DNA from 4 places in the Paenibacillus sp. FSL R10-2748 genome. Region 4 is predicted to be linked to each of the others. Evidence: riboswitches for the same ligand, from Rfam matches in the RefSeq annotation. Region 4 holds a riboswitch; each other region holds the start of a gene.

Region 1 (4,791 bases), on a different contig from region 4:
CTGCGGGTAATCTAAATCCTGGCTATAGTCTGGAACGAACATTAGTTCATGAGATTGGACATCAATATTTCTACGGAATGGTAGCCAATAACGAATTTGAGGAGCCGTGGCTGGATGAAGGCTTCACCTCCTATGCAGAGGAGCGGCTTATGGAGCAAGAATATGGGCTTACCCCCAACTTGCCATTACAATCGGGACAGATAGCCTCCCCACAGCCGCTAAACCGCGAGTCATGGAAGTACGGCTCGGCTGCTGAGTACGCGCAAAACGCCTACTCTCGAGGCAAGCTGGTACTACGGGGCATTGAACGTCAGGTGGGTATGAAAAAAATGGATCGGATTATGCGGACCTACGTCCAGACGTACCGATTCAAGCATCCATCCTCCCAGGATTTTCAACGTATCGTGGAGAGAGCCACCGGACGCTCATGGAGCCACTATTTTGAACAGTATGTATATGACGGCCAGATGGCGGACTTTTCGGTGGATCATATCACGAACCAAAAGCTGGAGAATGGATATGAAGCAGTCGTGACGGTCAGCAAAAAAGGGGCGGATTATCCCAAGATCCCTGTCCAATTTACCTTCAAGGATGGTACCACGATATTCAAGGCTTGGGACGGCGCGGGCAAAAGCACAACTTTTCGGATCAAAAGTACTTCTCCCGTTTCCTATGTAACCCTTGATCCTCTATATACCATTGCACTGGAGAACAAGCACATTAACAATAGCCTAAAAGCCGAATTGGACGAAAAGCAACAAACCCGTTGGAATGTAAGTGTAACCAAGCTGTTAGAAACACTGCTTGGAAGTCTGTCATGGTGAGGTGTCTATAGATGCGGACTGTTATAAAAGAGGGCTGGGCGCTGGTGCGCATACGATTCTATATCGTTATCATTTTATTTCTGTATCGACTACTGTGGGGGGTGTTTCTCTATCGGCTGGTGCAGTCTGCCGTTATCCCGCTACTGCTCCGTTATCCTGATCAGGGTCAAAACGAGCTGGGACAGACCTTGTTTTGGATGGAGAGCCAGATTGCTCTGATGGACAGCCGGGAAGTACATGTGTATTTGTGGATACTACTAGGGGCGACTGTACTACGCATACTGATCACTCCCTTCATTAGAGCCGGAATATATCAAAGCCTGCATACCGATGCGACTGAACCGCAAAGCCTGTCCTTTTTCAAGGGTATGAAACGCCATGGCATGTCGTCGCTGTTGTATTACATCATCGAGTTGGGACTGCTGCTGCTTCCCGCCATTTGGGTAGTACCGAGACTCTACCCTATTGTAGCAGGAGCACTTCAATCTTCCTCTTATCTGCTGCATTTGTTGCCCTATGTCATGGGATGGATGGCATACGGATGGTTCATTCGGCAGTGCATCCTGTATATGCAACTGGGGACTGTCGGTGGTCACGCCATACTATCGTCCCTGCTCGCCTTCTTTCGCCAGCTCCTTCCAGCTGTCGGTATATCTCTTTTGCTTGGTGCTTGTGTGCTGCTGGTCTTCGGTCTATTTGGCACCGTGGCGATGATTTGGACTGGCATGCTGGCGCTCATTCTCCAGCAATCGTATCATTTTGTTACTAGTCTGGTCAGGCTGTGGCATATCAGTTCGCAGTACAGACTATGGCATACCGATATCTCCAGTAGAAGTTAAGCCCTGCCTTTATGTTTTTTACTTCATTTCCGTCTGTCGAAAAATCTTGATTCATATCCGCGCAAACGACACATAACTGAATACTGTTAACAACATCTGTTCCTTGGACATTAGGAGCAGATTTTTTTTGTAACTTTTTGCAATGAAACATTTGCCAAAGCCAGCCGTCTTTGTTACAATAATCGCAGTGAACTGATAGTAACAACTTTGTAATCTTTATTGTAACCTTTATCTCAAAAATAACGTTATTGTGAATACTGCTCTCCAAGGTGCACATCTTAAGTTAAGCCTAATTCCTGGCACCTAGGAAGCGGGGGAACCAGTTTGGGTGAATTGATCTCGCAACAGAGTGGTCATAGGGGAACCTTCTACCGAATCCTTAAGCTAACCTCGCAGGCATTGGAAGGGGTATATTTTTTTTGAAGAAGAAGCTAACGATCGCAGCTATGGGTCTTGCCATTGCCTTTACATCTTTTACATTCGGTGGCGGCAGTGCATATGCAGACTCTAAGATGGACCAGGTCATTCAAGATGCCAAAGGAACGAGCTACAGAAGCGGAGGCACTACACTCGAGGGATTCGATTGCTCCGGCTTCACAATGTATGTATTCAACAAACTGGGAATTAAACTTCCGCATCAATCCGGATCACAATTCAAAATGGGATCTTCTGTATCCCGCGATGAAATGAGACCTGGAGACCTGGTGTTCTTCAACACCACAGGAAGAGGCATTTCCCATGTAGGTATCTTCGTAGGTGAAGGGAAATTTGCCCACTCCTCGACTTCACGTGGTGTAGTAGTTAGCTCACTGAACGAAAATTATTACGCTAACCGCTATGTCGGTGCAAAAAGAATTATGAGCACAGACGCTTACCATTCTGTAGCTTCAGAAATTCCTGATGACGACAACGTAGAATAACTAACGCACAGCAAGCTAACCCTAGCCGCAATTTGATTCTGGCCGGAATCGAATTGCGGTTTTTTATGTCCACAACATCAGCAATTATTATCATTACTGACGAACTGAAGCCTCAAAAGGTTTCAATTTTAGCGAACATCGTCGGTTTTACCGTCAGCGCTGGGGGAGCATATGAGCAGTAATTCCTTCTTATTGAATGTATACCCGACTTGAGTATGAAATAAACACGCTTGCCATTCCCCTGCAACTTGTCTACAATCTGTTGTTAATGATTGAAGTACCTGTAAAAGGAGGATGGAACACATGCCGGCCTCAATATCCAACTATCGGATCGTACCGATGGACGAGCATCAAGCGGCTGCAATCTGTGAGTGGCGCTATGATCCACCTTATAATATATACGGTTGGCTCCCCTGGGAACAAATGAAGGCGCTTGAAGTCGAATTTGGAAGTCCCACGCTTCGCCAAGAGCAATATGTTGCCGTACTGGATGAAGAGAATAAGCTGACGGGATTTGCTCAATATTTTCCTATGATCGGTGTGACCCGGCTAGGTCTTGGAATGCATCCCGAAAGATGCGGACATGGCAAAGGCGCTGATTTTGTCCGTGCCATTGCAGAGGAAGCCCAACGACGCAACCCGAAGAATGAAATTGATCTAGAGGTACTCACTTGGAATCGGCGCGCTATCCGGGCTTACAAGGCGGCTGGATTTGAGCTTACAGATACCTATGAACGCCAGACTCCCGATGGCAAAAAACCGTTTTTTTGTATGGTATATCGTCCCGAGCACCAAACCCAGGTTCTATGATAAAAGCGCCTTCGGCATACAACCGCGATGTTGTATAGCGAAGGCGCTTTTATCATCATACGACAGATCATTACAAGCTCAATGACTGCTGCGCATTTTTTCAAAAGCTTCATTATATTGTTGGGCTTCCTTAATATCCACGGCCATAATACCGCCGTCGTCCCAAGAGGTCAAACGCAGAGTCACGGTCTTGTAATCAATCGTAATAAATGGATGATGATTGAATGCTTCAGATATAGCGGCAACTTCATCCACGAATGCAATCCCTTTCATAAAACTGGAAAAATTATATTTCCGAACGATCCAACGTCCTTCCTCCAGTTCCCAGCCCTCCAGTTTCTCCAGATGTGCTTCAATCTCTTCTTGTGTAAAAGGCATGTTACGAACTCCTCCCCGTTTATACGGAAGCCTTTCGACCGCTTAAATACGGCCAAAACTACGATATATTGGTGTACATATTACCACGGCCCCGTTGATAAATCCATAAGACGGACCTCAAATCAAAGGGACTGACGTCAGCTCCTCGTCTCCAATGAGTACATAGATACGATGCTGCTCCGGCTCATAGATCACAACGCCACTGCCTACAGTGATTATGGGCTCTGTACCCAGTGCATAAAATAAGTCTTCTGCCAAAGCTTCATTGACTTCCTGGCGTCCCGCCGGGTCCAGCCTGTCCCAATCTTCTGCTTCCATCTCGAAAAATTCGTAGCTGTCTGGGATGCGTCCCACAGCCTCTGTCAAATCGTTCAAAATTTGTTCATACTCACGCCCATGCTTTACTCCCATGCCATTTCCTCCAATGGTTCCGCCATTCAATACATAATCACCTTATTATACCGGAAATTCGCACTTAACAAAAAAGAGAGTTTTGTCGATAAATACTATAATCCGTCTTGTAATGACGCGCTTGGGGCAAGGACGACCCCGGCGGCATGAAAGGATTCAAAATCTATTCTCATGGATGAGGTGTATCATGCAAATTTCAACCATTATCGGACTTGTGCTCGGGATTATGTCACTGGTCGTCGGGATGATCTTAAAAGGCGCTCCGGTCGTCAATCTGGTCAATAATCCCGCTGCTTACATGATTATTTTCGTCGGAACGGCAGCGAGTATATTTATGGCCTTCCCGATGGCAGAAATCAAACGGATTCCGAAGCTGTTCAAGGTTATTTTCACCGAACAAAAACTGTTAGACCGCAAAGAGCTCATCGGTACGTTTACCGAGTGGGCATCCATTACCCGTCGTGAAGGTCTGCTCGCCTTGGAATCTAAGGTAGAGGAAATCGACGATCCCTTTATGCGTGGCGGCATGCGAATGATTATTGACGGAAATGATCAGGAATTCGTACGGGACGTTCTGATGGAGGATATCAATGCTACCGAGGACCGACA
Region 2 (4,791 bases), on a different contig from region 4:
GACCTCAAATCCGTGAAAAACCAGTTCTTCTTTTAAACGGGCAGCGGCCAGAAATTCCTCGTTTCCAAGTTCAGGATTTGCGCCAATATATAACGAAATGTCCTTAAACCGTGGGGCATGCTGCTCAATGGTCTGTTGAATGGTCTGTTTAAAATCCATGCTGAAAACTCCTTTATATAAGCTGTAATGTAGGTACTGCGTTAGGTATGCTGAAATTGTACTATAACATTCATTGCATAATCATGCATATTCATTTATAATGACACAATCTTATTTATTATAAAGAATTTAAGGAGAGAAAAAAAGATTGAAAAAGGCATATCGTTTTACCGCCCTGGTTTTGACGGCGGTTATCTTGCTGTTGACTGGTCTTCCCATGCTCAATGCATACGGAACGGAAGCAAAGCCACAGAAAAAACTTGTAGTGGGCATGAGTGCCGACTTTCCGCCGTATGAGTTTCATAAAGTCATTAACGGTAAGGATACCATTGTTGGGTTCGATGTGGATATCGCCAAGGAAATCGCCAAAGATTTGGATGCGGAGATGGTCCCTGAAGACATGAGTTTTGACTCTTTGCTGCCTGCTCTGCAAAGTGGTCGTGTAGACTTGGTACTGTCCGGTATGACACCAACGGATGAACGCAGAAAGAGTATTGATTTTTCGGATGTATACTATCGCTCCAAGCAAGTCATCATGGTACGCCCAGAGGATAAAGACAAATATCCGACGATGGATGCTTTGAAAGGCGAGAAGATCGGAGCACAAAAGGGAAGTATTCAGGAAGAGATTGCTCAAAAAGTGCCCAATGCCTCTGTAACTTCACTGGATAAAATATCTGACCTGGTACTCCAGCTGCGGACCCAGCGTGTGAACGCTGTCGTGATCGAAGATACGGTTGCTAAAGGATACACGTTAGACGGTACCGTAACCCTTGCCAAGGCTGTGCCTGAGGATGCGGGAGCAGAAACAGCTGTAGGTATCCGTAAAGGGAATGCAGAATTGCTTGCTTCTGTAAATAAAACGTTGGCCCGCCTGAAAGCAGACGGGTCGATTGAGAAGTTTTCCACGGAAGCGAGTGCACTTTCTGCGGATCGTCAGGTTTCTTCTAATAACATTGTAGATATTTTTTGGAAATACCGCAGTTTATACGCTACGGGTATCGGCTACACCTTGTTGCTGTCTGCGCTCGGAGTACTGTTCGGATTCATCATTGGTCTGATCATATCCTTGCTACGTATGAGTGGAGTACGCATCATTGAGTGGTTAGGTACCACTTATGTAGAGATACTGCGTGGCACACCTATGCTGGTGCAACTCATGATTATTCACTACGGGGTTGCTTTGACGCTGGGTGTCAATTTTACTCCACTCCAGTCTGGTATAATCACATTATCTCTGAATAGCTCGGCATATCTGGCTGAAATTTTCCGTGCAGGTATCCAGGCAGTAGACCGTGGACAGATGGAGGCTGCCCGTTCATTGGGTATGGGACGAGGCAAAGCTATGCGTCATGTCATTTTACCGCAAGCGTTTAAATCTATTTTGCCTGCTATCGGTAATGAGTTTATTACGATCATTAAAGAATCATCCATTATTTCGACCATTGGGATGGTGGATATTATGTATCAGGCCCAAGTCATTAAGAACATTACCTACGAAGGATTAAGTCCGTTCGTAATCGCAGCCGCTATTTATTTTGTAATGACATTCAGCTTGTCTAAGCTGCTGGGTTTATGGGAAAGGAAGTTGAGAGCCAGTGATCACCGTTAAACAACTGCGTAAATCGTTCGGCAAGAATGAGATTTTAAAAGGCATTGATATAGATATCGCCAAAGGTGAAGTCGTCGTCATCATCGGTCCCAGCGGTTCGGGGAAGAGTACGTTTTTACGTTGCATGAATCTGCTAGAACAGCCTACGGACGGGGAGATTTTGTTTGAGGGCGAGCCGATTACAGCTCGTGGTCATAATATTAATGTAACCCGGGAGAAGATGGGGATGGTGTTCCAGCATTTTAATCTGTTCCCGCATAAAACAGTGTTGCAGAACCTGACGCTAGCACCAACGCAGGTTAGAAGACAGTCAGGGAAGGAAGCGGAAAAAATTGCGCTAGAACTCCTGCGTACCGTAGGGCTTGAGGATAAGAAGAATACCTATCCGAACCAGCTATCCGGTGGTCAGAAGCAACGTATTGCGATTGCGCGTGCTTTGGCCATGCAGCCGCACGTAATGCTGTTCGATGAGCCGACTTCTGCATTGGACCCTGAAATGGTTGGAGAGGTTCTGGATGTAATGAAGAAGCTCGCCGAAGGCGGCATGACCATGGTAATCGTGACGCATGAAATGGGCTTTGCCCGCGAGGTAGGCGATCGAATCATCTTTATGGATAACGGTCAAATTGTGGAACAAGGTACACCAGAGCAGGTATTTGGTACTCCAAGCCATGATCGCACCCGTGATTTTCTTGCCAAAGTATTGTAAGAAAGTGCTGATATGAGCTATAAAAAAGCCCTCCGTTTGACGGAGGGCTTTTTCTTTTTTTGTCACCATTTCACCATATTTTCGTAACAAATATCGATTTCTTGGTGACAAAATTGTAACGAGTATAGTATGATGTTCAAGGTTCCCAACATTTTCATGCGGATAAGGTTACAAAATTGTGATATTATGCAGTAAGCCAAAACTTACCGGGACAGCATGCGGTTATGACAAACGCTGAATGCTGGGCCCAAACTATGGGAAGTGCGGGGGACGTAACAACGGCAGTCTTTCCGAAACGTCATAAGACGATATGGAATATGCCTAGGGGTGAATTGCACAAGCATAGGGCTTCTCCTGAGTCCGAATCCGACAGCTAACTTCGCAGGCATAACAGAGGAGGTACATATCTTTGAAACATCTAAAACATATTGGAAAAACCATGAAATTTGCGGTGCTTGCCGCAGCCATTGCAGGGCTGGCACAGACAGCTGGAGTAGCGGATGCTGCTTCGCTTCATACTGCCAAAGATGGCGATACCTTCTTTTTGCTTGCTCAACGTTATGGAGTATCAGTGGACGAGCTGACGAAGGCGAACCCAAACATTGCCTCTAACAATATATATGCAGGTCTGCAAATTAAGGTACCTGGTGAAAAAAGTGTGAATGCAGCTTCGGATTCGAAGCCTCAGCTTCTTACGGAGAAAGCACCAGCGAATGAGGGGCCAACGATTGAAGCGTGGGGCAAAACATTTAACTATAGCAAAATAGTTGACGTTAAGGCTACTGCGTATTCTGCCGCAGCCGATGAGAATGGTAAATGGGGAGCAGTGGACTACTACGGCAATCCACTTAAACTAGGTACAATTGCGGTAGACCCGAACGTCATTCCGATGGGCACGAAAGTGCTGGTTACAGGCTATTCCCACCCAGGTTTGCCGGATCATTCTTTTGTAGCTGTCGCTCGCGATCAGGGCAGCGCTATTACAGGAAAACGGATTGATATCTTTATTCCTGGCAACAAATCATTTGTGAACGACTTTGGATTTCAAAATGTGAAGCTGTACGTTATTGATAAATAGCATTATACGTATATACGGTTTAATTAAACATAATATATATTATGTAAACTTAATGCCTGTATCCTACCGCATATAACTAGGTCAGACTCTTATCAGGTCCTATCCATAAAAAAGGCTGTCTTGACGAGCAGAAAACTTCTGCTGGTAAGACAGCCTTTTTACGTTGCTTTAGCTTGTAGCTCAATCCTAAACATATGGTTATTTCTGTTCCGATGTGTGGAGTAGCCGGGGGACTGTCACAAATTTGTAGCCCTTAGCTTTTAGAGAGTGAATTAGACCCGGCAGAGCTTGGACAGTGCCTTGCAAGTTGGAACTTTGACCTCCACCTGCGTGCATTAAAATAATAGAGCCAGGCCCAGTAGCTGGGATCACATTGCGCTGAATTTGTGTTTTACTTAGTCCCTTCCAGTCGAGAGAGTCTACATTCCAATTGACAATCATGTAGCCATGACGACGTGCCCACTGGATTTGAGGCTCCGTGATTTCACCGTAGGGTGGACGAATCAACTTGGGGCGAAAACCTGCGCTGGCTTGTAAAATACGTTCTGTTTTTGTAATCTGGTTGCGAAAGCGTTCTGGTGTGGCCTTCCTAAAATCCGGATGAGTATAGGAATGGTTTCCTATAGCATGGCCTTCACGGATAATACGGCGTATGATCCCCGGATGCTTTTCCGCACGGTGACCGACGATGAAAAATGTAGCTTTGATGCCATTGGCGTGTAATACGTCCAAAACCTGCGGCGTATACCTAGAATCGGGCACATCATCAAAGGTTAGGGCAATTTGGCGGGTGTGTGGGCCGCACATTTTAAAAATGTCCGCATGTTTTTTTCGCAGCATTGCTAATGTAGGAGTTGCTCGATCTATGCTCTGTTGTACAGAAGAAGCAACAGTTGCTTCCTTGGGATGGGGCGTTCCGATGTTGGGAGGCGCATCCGCGTGAACGGGTAAACTTGAAAATGCTAGTAACAGTGCCAAGCCTGGCAACACTCCCCTGTACGGCATATGTATCCCCCCTTTCCGTGCAGTGATACCTAGTGGTGCTCTCGACTATTATGTACCTGTCCTATTAAAAATATGCTGGTTACCAAGTTCGGCTCATAAACGACTGGAAAGAAGTCCACGATGAAACGATTATCAATGAAGATGATGGAGCTAAACGTACATATTCTCTTAAACATGACCGAAAACAGGAGCATTTTCGCAAGTTTTAGCCTTACAACGAATTCGGTA
Region 3 (4,791 bases), on a different contig from region 4:
ACGGGGCCGAAAAGCTTTGAGAGAAGGAGCGAACATCACCGTCTTCGAAAGTAAAAGCCAATGTAAGTACCGAGGCGCCGATTTTTTTATCGTCTACGGTATACTTTAATCCACCTTCTTTTTCAGTGGTGGCGAGCTTCAAGTCCGACGGCTTAAAACCAAAGCGCTTAACCCATACTGCGGCCGCCTGCTCCTTGGCTTCAAGCGTCATGCCGTCCTCAGCTACACGTATAAGCCTGTTACGTGCTTCTTCATCCGTAGAAATATCAGCCTGTGTGTAATTGGTACTGGAGGTGATCCGTTTAAAGCTAACGACCTTCCCAGTGGATAAATCCACATGAATTTGCAGTTTGCTTTTCGCTGAGGATTCAGGCAGATCAACCCGAAAGGTTTCGTAAGGGTAATTTTTCTTCCATGTACGGTCGTACTGTTGAAGCAGTTTTTCTCTAGATAAATAACCGTACAAATCTGTTTCGGCCTGATAGGTCACGACAGGCTCCTCTGGCTGTGATTCAGTATAGCCCAACTCGGAGCGGGCAAAGTCCAATGCGTGTATGACCGCTTCTTGTTTGCTGATGACCTTTGCGTTCATTACTGATTCTGGACTCGGATTGCTAAGCGAGGGAATAAGCAATTGAAAGATAAAAAAGCAAATCAGGCCAATCCCGCCCAGCAAGCCTAATTTTTTGAAGTTGGCCGTGAGCACGACCGGTTTCCCGATAGGATTCATGAGTTTCCTCCTTAATCTGTAAATAAGAACATCCATTAAAGATATCATACTGCACAGGTTCCCGCCAACAGACCAGCGATATTCATGAAAATAGAGTGAAAGCACTTTAAAGTTCCAATAAAATAAGATAAGCTGCGATTAAACGATGCCCATTCGCAAAATAAAGCCAATTTCACGTTTTTTCGGCGAAATCGGTTTTGTGATCTGGATATAGAAGGATTATAATCTTGAGGCAATGCCTATAAAATACATAGGTAATGATATACAGTTGAGCCGAATTTCTATGAGAAAACGGGGGAACCATGTTACTGGGGTGAATTTTACAGCTGATCCTGCTGGATTGGATGTGTAAATAGGGCATACTGTGCTGCCCGAATCCGTCAGCTAACCTCGTAGGCTGTGAGCAGGAACCAAGTCAGGCACTCGGTTTTCCGGTGTCTTTTTTTGTGTGTATAAAAGTGTTTGGATTGGTTAGACCGCTGCGGGTGCAGATTATTCTTCCGATTGCTGTTATCCCCGGATTTTTTGATTGTATAACCCCTTTAATGGTTAAAATCCGGAGATAAAGGCAAACGCTTCGCTTCTTCAGAACAATTCTGCTCCCTTCGCTGCTGCCCGCCAATAGCACAGGGGGCAGAGTAGTGCTTGACATGCATTCTTCCTGTATTCAGGGAATGCTAATTATAGTTACTAAAGGTTTGGAAAAATCAAAAAAATTAGGGGCAACGACGATCGGAAGATCAAATGGAACGCGTAGCGGGCTTACACCGTATTAAATCACTGTTTTTATAGTTTTAAGGATTAGGAGAGAAGTGATGAATAGATGAATCCCAATGCAAGCTGGCTCCGGCTTTCTCCACCGCAGATATTCGTTGCGGGCTTTGCCATTATCATTCTAATAGGTAGTTTATTGTTAATGCTGCCGATCTCCAATACAACAGGAAAGCCACTTGCGTTTATAGACGCTTTGTTTACTGCCGCTTCCGCGACCTGTGTTACAGGGCTTGTCGTAAAGGATACGGGGACCTTTTTTACAACCTTTGGTCAAGTTGTTATCGCTGCGCTCATTCAGATCGGCGGCCTGGGCTTTATGACTATGGCTACCTTGATCGCGCTGGTGTTCAAACGTCGGATTTCCTTACGGGAGCGCCTCATTTTACAGGAAGCGATGAATCAGACCTCTGTCGAAGGAATTGTCGGATTGATTCGTAAGGTGCTGCTGTACTCGCTGGTCATTGAGGGCGTATGTGCTGCAATATTTGCGATTCGCTGGTCGTTTGATATGCCTGTAGGCAGGGCGATTTATTTTGGGATTTGGCATGCCATCTCCATGTTTAACAATGCTGGTTTTGACTTATTCGGGCACTTTCGCAGCCTGACAGATTATGTATATGATCCGATTGTTAATTTTACAGCTATGTTCCTGATTATTTCAGGCGGAATTGGTTTTGTAGTGATGTCGGACCTGGCAGAATATCGCAAGCGCAAGAGACTTTCCTTGCATACTAAGGTGGTACTCAGCATGACGGGCGCTATGATTGTAGTCGGCACGCTCGTGATTTTTGTATTTGAGTTTACGAATCCAAAGACTCTTGGCTCGCTTGATTGGGGGGGGAAACTGCTGGGATCTTTATTCCAGTCCGTAACCCCTCGTACCGCAGGTGCCAATACACTGGACATTGCAGGCTTGCGGCAGGCTACGCAGTTTTTTATCATCATACTCATGTTTATCGGGGCTTCTCCTGGCTCTACTGGAGGCGGGATTAAGACCACAACATTCGCGCTGCTCATTGGAGCCGTGATTTCGATGCTACGGGGGCGTGAAGATATTGTACTGTTCAAGTACCGACTTGCGCAGGGACGAATTTACAAGGCTTTGACCATTACACTGCTGGGGTTGCTGTTCGTGATCGGGGTGACCATGATTTTGTCGGCAACCGAAGATCATCATTTTCTGATGATCTTGTTTGAGACGGTGTCTGCGTATGGTACGGTGGGGCTGTCGATGGGGCTTACACCTGATTTGACAGTCATAGGTAAGCTGGTGATTACCCTGACGATGTTTGCAGGTAGACTGGGGCCACTCACGCTAGCTTATGCACTGGGGCCGAAAAAGGGTAAAGAATTATATCGTCATCCGGAAGGCAAAATGATTATAGGATGAATCATTTCATGATATGTAGTATACATTTCGTGGGTTTAATCATTTCAGGATTTTGCAAAATTCGATACCAGTCGCTCCGAAGTCAAGATATAGACGAACTAAACCATTTCGATCTATATCTTCTTCATTGGAAGTCGCTTATGGGATTTTTGCAAAATCCTCATTTATGAAATTGATTCAGATAAGGGAGTTTTCGAGTAGATATGAAAACGCAGCAGTTTGTAGTTATTGGCTTGGGACGGTTTGGCTCAAGCCTGGCTTTGCAATTGGTGGATATGGGGTGCGAGGTGCTAGGCATTGACCGGAATGAGGATGTGGTGGACAGTATGAGTGAGATGTTGACACATACTGTCGTGGCGGACGCTACCGATGAAGACTCATTGCGATCACTGGGCATCCGTAATTTCGATTGCGGCATTGTTGCTATTGGTGATGACATTCAGGTAAGCATCCTGACCGCCATTTTGCTGAAGGAGCTGGGTGTGAAAAAAGTCGTAGCCAAAGCCATATCTGTGCTGCACGGGCGTGCGTTAGAGAAGCTCGGTGTGGACCGGATCATTTATCCAGAACGGGATATGGGTATCCGGGTGGCTCATCAGCTAGTCACGCCTAATTTGCTCGATTATTTGGAGTTGTCCAAAGAATACAGTATTGTGGAACTCAATGTACCTGCATGTCTGAATGGCAAAACGCTAGCAGAGCTAAATGCCCGTACTCGCTTTGGTTGTAGTGTCGTGGCGCTTCATACGGCGAACGGTATCCTGATCGCACCGACGGCTATGGATCGGCTAAAAGCAGACGATATTATGGTCATCATCGGCTCGAATGACAATATCGGTCGCTTTGAGGATGAGGTTGTTAATGTCAATGAAGAGGGCTAAACCCTCTACACCATACGATAGCCTGCAAACGACGCACGTGTCTCGCTAATCCAGCGTCGTGCTGTCGGACCGAGATCGGTCGTCTCCGAGTAAATGAGGGAGGTCGTTCGGCGTGTCTCCTTCAAATCGGGCAAGTACAATGCAGTGAGTCCATTATCCCGTAATAGTTCGCTGCGCAAATAGGATTTGGGTAGCAAGGCGGAAGCCTTACAGGTTGGAAGCAGGCGTACAATTGCCTCGAAGGAGTCGATTTCCATGCGGATATCCGGCATGATGCCGCTGCGCTGGAATAAGTCATCCGTCAGACTGCGATACCAGGTTCCTTTGGAGAAAATAATCATCGGCAATCCTTGCAGGTCTTTCATCGAGGCCGTTCCTGTCTTGACGGTTAATTCATGTCCAATGGGAACAACAAGCTCCAAATGATCATCAAATAGCGGAATGCAACGCAGTCCGGCTTCATGAATGGCAGACCCGACAATACCGGCGTCTGCTTTTTTATCACGTACAAAGGCGACGATTTCATGGGTTTTACCGGTGAGCAGCTTCAGCTCGGTTTGAGGATGCTTGCTCATGAAAGCTTCGACGAGGGTAGGCAGCGTCGTTTGGAGTGTCGTGAGGCTTGCGCCGAGTGTAAGCATACTCTGGGCTTCATTTTTGTGCTGGGACAGCTTTTGTAAAAAGCGAAGCTGTCGTTGCCGTTGCTCTAGCGCGAATGTATAAACAAATCGGCCAGTGGACGTAATTTCGAGCCGTTTGCCCCGACGATCAAAGAGATTCACACCCAGCTCTTCCTCCAGCTTGGCAATTTTGCGAGACAGGGCAGGTTGGGACAGATTCAGCAGTTTGGAGGCTTTATTCAGGCTGGACTGCTCGACAATGACGGCAAAAGCGTTCAAATCCTCAAACAAATCATCCACTTCCTCTCTATATGCAAAAAAGACATAATAATTAATACGTATATTGCAATTCCATTATAAGCCGAAAAGGAGTAACATGAAAGCGACACAAGATGT
Region 4 (4,791 bases):
TCGAATCAGGAGTAACACGGATGATCAATATCGGATTTAATCGTGAGACCATTCCATCCACTATGAAATTGGCCGAGACGTATGATTTTATTTATGCGGCAGTTGGATGGCATCCGCAGGATGCTATTACAATGCAGGAGGGCGATCTAGAATGGATTGCATCGTTATGCAGTCATAAAAAGGTTGTAGCCATCGGAGAGATCGGTCTGGATTATTATTGGGATACATCACCGAAGGATGTGCAGCATCGGGTGTTTCGAAATCAAATTGGTCTGGCTCGTGAGCTCAAAATGCCCATTGTTATTCATAACCGGGATGCACATGAAGATATTGTTAGGATATTGCGCGAGGAAAAAGCGAGTGAGATTGGAGGAGTCATGCACTCCTTTTCGGGTAGCTGGGAGACAGCCAAAATGGTGCTGGATATGGGATTTCACCTTTCCTTTGGTGGTCCAATAACGTTCAAAAATGCCAAGCAGCCAAAAGAGGTGCTCGCACAGGTGCCGCTGGACCGTCTGCTCATTGAAACTGATGCTCCCTATCTGACGCCTCATCCGTTTCGTGGGAAGCGAAATGAGTCTGCACATGTGAGACTGGTAGCAGAGGCTGCAGCCCAAATCAAAGGGATTACAGTGGAGGAATTAGTGTCAATAACGACCCAAAATGCCCTGGAACGATTTGACATTCAATGAAAAAGTGAAGAAATCGATCAAAATAAAGAGATAGACGAAGCTAATCATGAATTTGTTGCAGGAAACTCGAGAATATTACAATATTTTAACCGAATATTTTAAAAAATGTACTTGAAACCTGCTTTACAACATGCATAGAAACAGGATATCATCTTTTCAGTGAATTGTTGTTTGAATGTAAACATCAACAAGTCATTTCATGAACCAGTCTCGCTGAGTCCCTTTTACAGGGAACGGGGGAACCGATATGGCTTACAGTACGTCCGGCATATGTGCAAGAAGGGAACGTCTCTTCCGCCAGGCCGGCTCGACCGAAATTCTTTCCCCGGATGGGATTGAATAGGTGGAGGAGCCGTATTTCGATTTCTTTCTGGGTCTTCGGGGTGAATGTGAAGGCGACCGCCATGAGCGGTTGACCCAAGCTAGGGCGACTCTCTACGTCCGAACCCGACAGCTAACCCCGTAAGCGTAACAAGAGAGAAGCCATCTCGTGCATGAGTTTTCCCGCATATTCACACATGCCGGAAGCCACGAAAGAGCTCTCTAGTCTCTTTCTCTGGCTTTTTTTGTTGTGAATAAAAGAAAATCTGTCATCATACTGTGGTTAAACAGGGGAGGACAGCATGCCGCGAAGACGGGTACATGGTGCAGGACAGTCGCAGTTTGGGCTTGTCTTGTAGAAAATCTGTTATAGTCACGTCAAATCTCAACTATGTCTTACTCCAGACGGCGGGCTATGTAAGGAGGACGGAGGAAATGGGCATTTTCCAAAAAAAGGATACCCATGAGTCACGCTCATCCAGCATGTCTTACGTATTGCGTTGGAAGCAAGAGAATGTGCGCCAGGCTGCTTTGGTTGCTATATTTCTAATCGCGCTAACGATTATGATTTCAATTCTGATGTACACGCAATCTAAAAAACAAGTCTTTTTTGTCATCGATGGCAAGGCGTCTGCGGTAGAAACCCGGGAATCCAAGCTTCAAGATTTGCTGAGCGAGCATTCCATTTCACTTCAGCCGCATGATACAGTTTCCATGCCGCTAAATGGAGCAATACAGGATGGCGATCGCGTAGTCATTAAACGTGCCAATCAAGTCAAAGTATCTTCAGGCAATGAGACGAAAAAGCTGTACACAACAGAAAATACAGTAGAAGGTGCCATTCGTACCTCGGGCTATAAATTATCATCAACGGATAAAGTTTATCCTGCGTTGGATGCCTCTGTTTCGTCTAACATGGACATAAAAATCGTCCGTGTGAAGAAACAGCAGGTCGAACAGAAAAAACAGGTGCCTTATCAGGTCATCAAAACGGCCGATCCGAGTCTTTATAAAGGCGATAATCGGGTCATTCAAAGCGGCAAATCGGGTGTGGTCGTCCAGCACGTTCAAAAGGTATATCATGATGGAAAGTTGGTATCCAAACAGCTGGTTAACAAGGAGGTTGCACAGAACCGTGTGGATAAAGTCATTGCAGTAGGAACGAAGAAAAAACCGGTCGTTCTGGCTGCTTCCGTCGGTCCCAATGATGCGGTTAAGGCAACAACGGTTAGTTCGGGCAGTGCTGTCCGTAAAGCAGGCGTCAATTTTAAATATAGCAAAGTTTTACAAAATGTCTCCATGACGGCGTATTCCTCACAGGAGCCAGGTATCGGTACACGTACTGCATCCGGCGCACGTGTCACGGAAGGACGCACCATCGCGGTCGATCCGAGTGTAATTCCAATCGGCTGGTGGGTGTATATCGAAGGGGTGGGCTTCCGCCGTGCGGAGGATACCGGTGGCGCGATTAAAGGCCACAAAATCGATGTGTATTATGAGAGTTTGAGCCGAGCCAACCAATTTGGTCGTAAGCACGGTAAAACCGTTTATGTTATCGGACCGGTAAAGCCTGAAATCAACTAAAACAGGTTGTGTATGTTGAGGGCAATGCGATAGTATTAACAACATAGTTATGCCATGCTAAGAAGAGGATATCCTCTTCTTATTTTGTTTTCAAAAGCAGGGAAAGATAAATATAGCTTGCTGTGTAGCAGTGGAGGGAAACGCAAATGATCAAGGAAGTGATCGTGGTAGAGGGCCGGGATGATACGGTGGCCATTCGCCGCGCTGTTGAAGCGGATACGATAGAAACTGGCGGCTCCGCCATTAATAAAATGACGCTGCGTAAAATTGCATTGGCGCAGGAGCGGCGGGGGGTCATCATTTTAACCGATCCCGATCATGCAGGGGAGCGCATCCGTAAGATTATCGCTTCCAAGGTACCCGGCTGCAAGCAGGCCTTTATACCCGAGGCAGAAGCGACGCGTAAAGGAGATATTGGCGTGGAGAATGCCTCACCGGAAGCGATCAGACACGCTCTTGCACGGGTCCATACGACAGTGGAAGGCGCCGACCCGCTGATTGAGTGGGCGGACCTGATTGATGCTGGACTCATCACCCATCCCAATGCTGCTGCACGCCGTATGGCCTTAGGGAATGTGCTGGGTATTGGTTATTGTAACGGAAAGCAGCTACATAAACGGCTCTCTGTATTTCAGATCAGCCGCGAGGAATTTGCCGGGGCGCTGGCACAAATTGAAAGTGAAGGATTGTGATATCCGTATGACAGGGATTCAAGATATAGCAACACCGCGGCGTACGAAGGACATTATTCAACGGCACGGTTTTTCGTTCAAAAAGAGTTTGGGACAAAATTTCCTGATTGATCAGAATATTCTCAATAAGATTGTAAATGCTGCCGGATTGGATGAGACGAAGGGCGCACTTGAGATCGGTCCTGGGATTGGTGCTTTGACCGAGAAGCTAGCCCAATCGGCCAAGGCAGTTACCGCTGTCGAGATTGACCAGCGGCTGCTGCCAATTCTCGAAGAAGTGTTGGCCCCTTACGAGCATGTGAAGGTACGTCATGGAGATGTGTTGAAGCTGGATTTGCGCGAGGTGTTCGCAGCCGATTTTGCAGACGTGAGCAAAGTAAGTGTCGTGGCTAATCTGCCGTACTACGTTACTACACCGATTCTGATGAGGCTGCTGGAGGACAAGCTCCCTCTGGAGAATATCGTCGTTATGATCCAAAAAGAAGTGGCTGAGCGTATGGCTGCGTCTCCTGGAACGAAGGATTACGGCAGCCTGAGCATTGCGGTGCAATATTACAGCGAACCTGAATTAGTCTGTATTGTGCCGAATACAGTATTTATTCCCCAGCCGAATGTGGAGTCTGCAGTCATCCGGTTGCGTGTACGGGAAGCCCCTCCAGTGGAAGTGGTGGATGAGAAGCATTTCTTTGAAGTGGTTCATGCTGCTTTTGCCCAGCGTCGTAAAACCATTTCCAATAACTTAAAAAGCCGTTTCTTCACCAAAGAGAACAGGGACACGCTGGAGCCGTTGTTGCAACAAGCTGGTATTGAACCCTCCCGTCGAGGAGAAACGCTAAGTATTGAGGAATTTGCGCGTCTCAGCGCTGTGCTGTTGGAGGCAGGTATATCCTAAGCTGGAACCAAACTGTGCATTCACCCATACGATATAGGAGGGGTGATACAGTGTGATGAGTTTAGGAGACTTGGTCGTTCGGAAATCGTACGGCGGAGATGTCACGTTTCGTGTTGAGGACATCCAGCGGGATAAAGCGATCATTAAGGGAATAGAATTTCGGCTGCTGGCCGATTCCCCGGTGAACGATCTGGTCAGAGTGCCTGCAGACCAGATTAGCGGTAAGACTCAGCAGGCCCATATTAAGGCTGGTGAGTCTCTTAATCTGTTGCAACGGGCACGCCAGCAGCAAGCTGCTCGTAGTCAGGCAGCTCTGGTTGGGGACTGGAGTGATCCGGTCGAGTCAACGTATTTTGAAATGCCGGGAAAGGTTCTTCATCTGGATGGGGATCCCGGCTATTTGAAAAAATGTCTCAGTTTATATGAACAGCTCCGTGTTCCTGCAGAGGGACATCACGTTCACGAATCGGCAATGGCGGACACGTTGTACCGACTGCTTCCCCGTATCCGTCCGGATATCGTGGTCATTACCGGACATGACGGTGTGCTGAAGCAGCCACAGCCTTATGATTTGTACAGCTTGAAAAGTTATAAAAATTCGCAAAATTTT

Evidence for each region. A riboswitch is a leader RNA that binds a small molecule or an ion and turns the genes downstream of it on or off. The one in region 4 is predicted to bind cyclic di-AMP.
Region 1: linked by a shared signal. The riboswitch ahead of NSS66_RS26050 (C40 family peptidase) and the one ahead of NSS66_RS25400 (3D domain-containing protein) in region 4 are both predicted to bind cyclic di-AMP.
Region 2: linked by a shared signal. The riboswitch ahead of NSS66_RS06815 (3D domain-containing protein) and the one ahead of NSS66_RS25400 (3D domain-containing protein) in region 4 are both predicted to bind cyclic di-AMP.
Region 3: linked by a shared signal. The riboswitch ahead of NSS66_RS19310 (TrkH family potassium uptake protein) and the one ahead of NSS66_RS25400 (3D domain-containing protein) in region 4 are both predicted to bind cyclic di-AMP.

The regions. Positions count from the first base shown of each region.
Region 1 covers NZ_JBBOTK010000015.1:44,400-49,190, forward strand. The annotation lists gene NSS66_RS26040 (M1 family metallopeptidase) at 1-824, shown strand, start outside; gene NSS66_RS26045 (hypothetical protein) at 836-1,663, shown strand; cyclic di-AMP (ydaO/yuaA leader) riboswitch at 1,940-2,077, shown strand; gene NSS66_RS26050 (C40 family peptidase) at 2,083-2,583, shown strand; gene NSS66_RS26055 (GNAT family N-acetyltransferase) at 2,887-3,393, shown strand; gene NSS66_RS26060 (4a-hydroxytetrahydrobiopterin dehydratase) at 3,472-3,771, opposite strand; gene NSS66_RS26065 (hypothetical protein) at 3,889-4,182, opposite strand; gene motA (flagellar motor stator protein MotA) at 4,370-4,791, shown strand, end outside.
Region 2 covers NZ_JBBOTK010000002.1:101,830-106,620, reverse strand. The annotation lists gene NSS66_RS06830 (M20 family metallopeptidase) at 1-159, opposite strand, end outside; gene NSS66_RS06825 (ABC transporter substrate-binding protein/permease) at 308-1,771, shown strand; gene NSS66_RS06820 (amino acid ABC transporter ATP-binding protein) at 1,758-2,480, shown strand; cyclic di-AMP (ydaO/yuaA leader) riboswitch at 2,715-2,883, shown strand; gene NSS66_RS06815 (3D domain-containing protein) at 2,890-3,558, shown strand; gene NSS66_RS06810 (polysaccharide deacetylase family protein) at 3,757-4,563, opposite strand.
Region 3 covers NZ_JBBOTK010000006.1:246,667-251,457, reverse strand. The annotation lists gene NSS66_RS19315 (CPBP family intramembrane glutamic endopeptidase) at 1-730, opposite strand, end outside; cyclic di-AMP (ydaO/yuaA leader) riboswitch at 992-1,144, shown strand; gene NSS66_RS19310 (TrkH family potassium uptake protein) at 1,554-2,894, shown strand; gene NSS66_RS19305 (potassium channel family protein) at 3,098-3,775, shown strand; gene NSS66_RS19300 (LysR family transcriptional regulator) at 3,781-4,686, opposite strand.
Region 4 covers NZ_JBBOTK010000013.1:79,388-84,178, reverse strand. The annotation lists gene NSS66_RS25405 (TatD family hydrolase) at 1-692, shown strand, start outside; cyclic di-AMP (ydaO/yuaA leader) riboswitch at 894-1,177, shown strand; gene NSS66_RS25400 (3D domain-containing protein) at 1,449-2,597, shown strand; gene rnmV (ribonuclease M5) at 2,744-3,289, shown strand; gene rsmA (16S rRNA (adenine(1518)-N(6)/adenine(1519)-N(6))-dimethyltransferase RsmA) at 3,297-4,181, shown strand; gene yabG (sporulation peptidase YabG) at 4,237-4,791, shown strand, end outside.